Regions from separate parts of the Microbispora sp. ATCC PTA-5024 genome, predicted to be linked through region 2. Evidence: riboswitches for the same ligand, from Rfam matches in the RefSeq annotation. Region 2 holds a riboswitch; the other holds the start of a gene.
The links. A riboswitch is a leader RNA that binds a small molecule or an ion and turns the genes downstream of it on or off. The one in region 2 is predicted to bind S-adenosylmethionine.

Region 1: it holds a riboswitch for S-adenosylmethionine, as region 2 does, so the genes downstream of both, thrC (threonine synthase) here and MPTA5024_RS13960 (aminotransferase class V-fold PLP-dependent enzyme) in region 2, are expected to answer to the same signal.

What each region holds. Positions count from the first base shown of each region.
Region 1 covers NZ_KI866527.1:519,696-522,137, reverse strand. Annotated here, with positions in the region: gene MPTA5024_RS36875 (alpha,alpha-trehalose-phosphate synthase (UDP-forming)) at 1-393, opposite strand, end outside; gene MPTA5024_RS36870 (RNA polymerase sigma factor) at 497-1,048, shown strand; SAM riboswitch class I at 1,164-1,305, shown strand; gene thrC (threonine synthase) at 1,320-2,442, shown strand, end outside.
Region 2 covers NZ_KI866523.1:317,409-319,850, reverse strand. Annotated here, with positions in the region: gene MPTA5024_RS13960 (aminotransferase class V-fold PLP-dependent enzyme) at 1-978, opposite strand, end outside; SAM riboswitch class IV at 1,070-1,185, opposite strand; gene MPTA5024_RS13955 (cytochrome P450) at 1,301-2,442, shown strand, end outside.

The DNA of each region.
Region 1 (2,442 bases), on a different contig from region 2:
GCCGTTGTAGTCGCGGTACGACTCCCACTCGCGGCGGAAGCGCGTGCCGAACTCCGGCGTCAGGGGCGTGTTGTACAGCAGGTGGTTGACGAACCAGAGCGTCGAGTTGGCCACCGCGTTGTAGGCCCGGTGGAAGACGGCCGGCGGGATGTCGAGCATCCGCACCGGCCCGGTGTCGAAGGCCTGGTCGAGCCGGCCGCCCGGCGCGAGCCGCACCGCGCCGCGGTCGCCGTCGGACAGGGCCGCGCAGACCCACAGGACGTCGCCGTCCCTGACCACCTCGGAGAGCCCGGAGACCAGTCCGCCCCCGCCTCGCCGCATGGTGAGCGCGCCGTCGTCGGAGAGCGTGAACGACACCGGCCCTCTGTTGGAGGCGATCAGGGTAGTGCTCATGTTCGGCTCCCCCGGGACTGAACGGTCGGGCATGCCGGAAGATTAATAAAAGCCGACCTTCGTCAATAGGATGTCAAGCGATCGAGGAAGGGCTGGATTCGGCATGGCACTGGACGAGACGACCGAGGACCTCGCCCGATCGGCCGCCCAGGGTGACCACCGGGCGCTGGGCGAGCTGCTGCGCCGCATCGAGCCCGACGTGTTGCGGCACTGCGAGCGTCTTCTACCGTACCGGCAGGACGCCGAGGAGGCGTCACAGGACACGCTGCTGGCCGTGGCGCGCAACATCGGCAGGTTCGAGGGCCGGGCCAAGTTCAGCACGTGGCTGCACATCGTGACCGTGAACTGCGCGCGGACCACCTATCGCAGCCTCAAGCGGCGGGCGTCGGAGCAGGCGGAGGAGCTGCCCGACCAGCGTCCCGACCCGCGCAGGGTCAGCGTCATCGCCGGCTCGCGGCTCGACCTGCTGGACGCCATGGAGGCGCTGGAGGCCGCGCGACCCGACCTGGCCCAGGCGCTCGTGCTGCGGGACATCTGCCAGCTCGACTACAACGAGGTCGCCGACCAGCTCGGCATCCCCCTCGGGACGGTCAAGTCCCGTATCCACCAGGCGCGCAAGTACGTCCAGACCGCGCTCGGCGAAGCGTACGGCTGACTTCCGCGGTGTCTCTGGGTGATACGGAACGTCTCGCCATTTGAGACGTTGGAACGGACACCGGGGACGGCGGGGTACAGTGCTAGGGACCCTTCGCGGGTCGACAACTGAATATTGCTCATCCAGAGGGGTGGAGGGACCGGCCCTGCGAAGCCCCGGCAACCCTCCCGGTGACCGAACTCGTGCCTCACGAGGCCGGCCGGGACAGGTGCCAATTCCGGCTCGTGACCAGGGTGGTCACCGAGCGAAGATGAGGGAAAGGCCTCGCTTCATGGCGCACACGAACGCTTCCGACTTCGGCCCCGCCACCGGTCTGTCCTGCCGCGAGTGCGGCGCGATCTACGACCTCGGCCCGATCTTCGCCTGTGCCGAGTGTTTCGGCCCTCTCGAAGTGGCCTACGACTTCGGCGAGGTCCGCCGGGAGGACATCGAGTCCGGCCCCACGAACATCTGGCGCTACCGTTCGCTGCTCCCCGTCCCGCCGGACGTCGCGGCCAAGCCCAACCTGCAGCCCGGCTGGACCAAGCTCGTCAGGGCCGACCGCCTGGCCGCCGAGCTCGGCCTGCGGTCGCTGCACGTCAAGGACGACTCCGGCAACCCCACCCACTCCTTCAAGGACCGGGTGGTCGCGATCGCGCTGGAGGCAGCCCGCACGTTCGGCTTCCACACGCTGTCGTGCTCGTCCACCGGCAACCTCGCGGGCGCCGTGGGGGCCGCCGCCGCCCGCGCCGGGCTCGACTCCTGCGTGTTCATCCCCTCCGACCTCGAAGAGGCCAAGATCACCATGGCCTCGGTGTACGGCGGCCGGCTCGTCGGCATCGAGGGCACCTACGACGAGGTGAACCGCTTCTGCTCCGAGCTGATCGGCGACGAGCTGGGCGAGAAGTGGGGCTTCGTCAACGTCAACCTCCGGCCCTACTACGCCGAGGGCTCCAAGACGCTGGCGTACGAGATCGCCGAACAGCTCGGCTGGCGGCTGCCCGAGCAGATCGTCATCCCGGTGGCGTCCGGCTCCCAGCTCACCAAGGTCGACAAGGGCTTCCGCGAGCTGATCAGGCTCGGGCTGGTCGAGGACCGGCCGTACAAGATCTTCGGCGCGCAGGCCGAGGGGTGCTCGCCGGTCTCCCAGGCGTACAAGGCCGGGCAGGACGTCGTCCAGCCGGTCAAGCCGGACACCATCGCCAAGTCCCTCGCCATCGGCAACCCGGCCGACGGGCCGTACGTGCTGGACATCGCCCGGCGGACGGGCGGCGCCGTCGAGGACGTGACCGACCGCGAGGTGGTCGACGCGATCCGCCTGCTGGCCAGGACCGAGGGGATCTTCGCCGAGACCGCGGGCGGCGTGACCGTCGGCGTGCTGGCGAAGCTCGTCCGCGAGGGCCGCCTCGACCCCG
Region 2 (2,442 bases):
CAGCGACAGCTCCCGTACGCCCTCGATCGACGCGAGGCCGGCGCGCAGGCGGGCGAGCAGGCGCTCCTCCTCGCGCACGAGCGGGGTCCACCCGGTGGCCGTGAGCGCGTCGCAGGCGGCCGCGAGGGCGACGGCGCCGAGCACGTTGGGCGTGCCGGCCTCGTGCCGGGCCTCGGGGTCGGCGCTCCACTCGGCCTCGTCGCCCACGGCCGTCACGGCGCCCCCGCCGCGCAGGTACGGCTCGGCCTCGGCCGGCCAGTCGCGGCGGCCCACCAGCGCGCCCGCGCCGAAGGGCGCGTAGAGCTTGTGCCCGGAGAAGGCGACGTAGTCGAGGTCGAGCGCGGTCAGGTTGAGCCGCCGGTGCGGCACGAGCTGGGCCGCGTCCACGGCGATGCGGGCGCCGTGCCGGTGGGCGACGTGGGCCAGCCCGGCGATCGGCCACAGCTCGCCCGTGACGTTGGAGGCCGCGGTCACCACGAGCAGGGCGGGGCCCTCGACGGCCGCCAGGGCCTCGTCGGCCGCCCGGATCGCCTCGCCGGGGAAGGCGGGCGGGGCCAGCCGCACGGCCCGCGGCCAGGGCAGCAGGGAGGCGTGGTGCTCGCTGTCGAAGACCACGACCGTGGTGCCTTCGGGCAGGCAGCGGGCCAGCAGGTTCATCGCGTCTGTGGTGTTGCGGGTGAAGATCAGCGCGTCGTCCGGGCGGGAGCCGACGAAGGCCTTGACCGTGTGCCTGGCCTGCTCGTACCGCGCGGTCGTGAGCTGCGAGGCGTACCCGGCTCCCCGGTGGACGCTGGAGTAGGCCGGGAGCGCCGCGGCGAGGGCGGCGTTCACCGGCTCCAGACAGGGGGCGCTGGCGGCGTAGTCGAGGTTGGCGTACCGGACGAGCCGGCCGCCCCTGACGGGGACCTCCAGGTCGGCGCCCAGAACGGCCGGGATCTCGCGGGCGCGGGCCGCGAACGGCGCCGAGCCGCCTCGCACGATCGGCTCGGCGACGGTCTCGGCGTGGGTGCAGGTGACAGCGGACAACGTCAGGCTCCCTCGGAGTCATGGACTCCGGCCATGGCGTCGGAGCCCGCGCTTGCCCGGCACCCCTCGTGCCGAGCCCGGTCATCACCCGGGGCACCCCGCCGCGAGCGCGAGGGTTGCCGGCCAGCGAGCCGGGGCTTGACGCTGGCACTCATAACCTGAGCCGCACTATAACCAGACGACCGCCCCCATCCGCAAATCCGCAGTTCGGCAAGGCTCTCGATTGCGGAACCGCGTGGGTGCGGCCGCCGTCCCGGGTCCGTATGGTTGCTTTGTGCGGTTTGATCCCTGGAATCCCGAGTTCGTCGCCCACCCGTACGACGTGTACCGCGCCCTGCGCGACCACGACCCGGTGAGCTTCTTCGAGCCGACCGGCCAGTGGCTGGTCGCCCGCCACGCCGACGTGAACACGCTGCTGCGCGATCGCAGGCTGGGCCGTTCCTACCTCCACGTCGCCTCGCACGAGGAGTTCGGCAGGCAGGCCGAGCCGGAGTTCCAGGAGCCGTTCTGGCGGGTGATCCGGGCCGGGATGCTCGACGTAGAGCCGCCCGTCCACACGCGGCTGCGCCGCCTGGTGTCCAAGGCGTTCACCCCGCGGATGGTCGAGTCGCTGCGGCCCCGGGTGCGCGCGATCGCGACCGGACTGGCCGAGGAGTTCGCCGAGCGGGGCGGGGGCGACCTCCTCGCGGAGGTCGCCGAGCCGCTCCCGGTGACCGTGATCGCCGAGATGCTGGGCGTCCCTGAGGCCGACCGGCATCTGCTGCGGCCCTGGTCGGCCGACATCTGCGGGATGTACGAGCTCAACCCGTCGGACGAGGTCCAGCACACGGCCGTGCGGGCGGCGGCCGAGTTCTCCGGCTACCTGCGCGAGCTGGCCCGGGCCCGACGCGACCGGCCGGGCGACGACATGATCTCCGCGCTCGCCCAGGTCGTCGACGAGGGGGACCGCCTCACCGAGGACGAGCTGATCGGGACCTGCGTGCTGCTGCTGAACGCGGGACACGAGGCCACGGTCAACGTCACCGGCAACGGCTGGTGGTCGCTGTTCCGCAACCCCGGGGAGCTCGACCGGCTGCGCGCCGACCCCGGCCTGCTGCCGACGGCCGTCGAGGAGCTCATGCGGTGGGACACCCCGCTGCAGATGTTCGAGCGCTGGGTGCTGGAGGACGTCGAGATCGGCGGCGTGCGCATCCCCCGGGGCGTCGAGGTCGCGCTGCTGTTCGGCTCGGCGAACCGGGACCCCGAGGTGTTCGACGACCCCGACAGGCTCGACGTGAGCCGGGCGGACAACCCGCACATCTCGTTCGGGGCGGGCATCCACTTCTGCCTGGGGGCGCCGCTCGCCCGGGTCGAGCTCGTCGAGTCGTTCGGCGCCCTGCTGCGGGCCGCCCCGAAGGTGGAGCTCGCCGAGGAGCC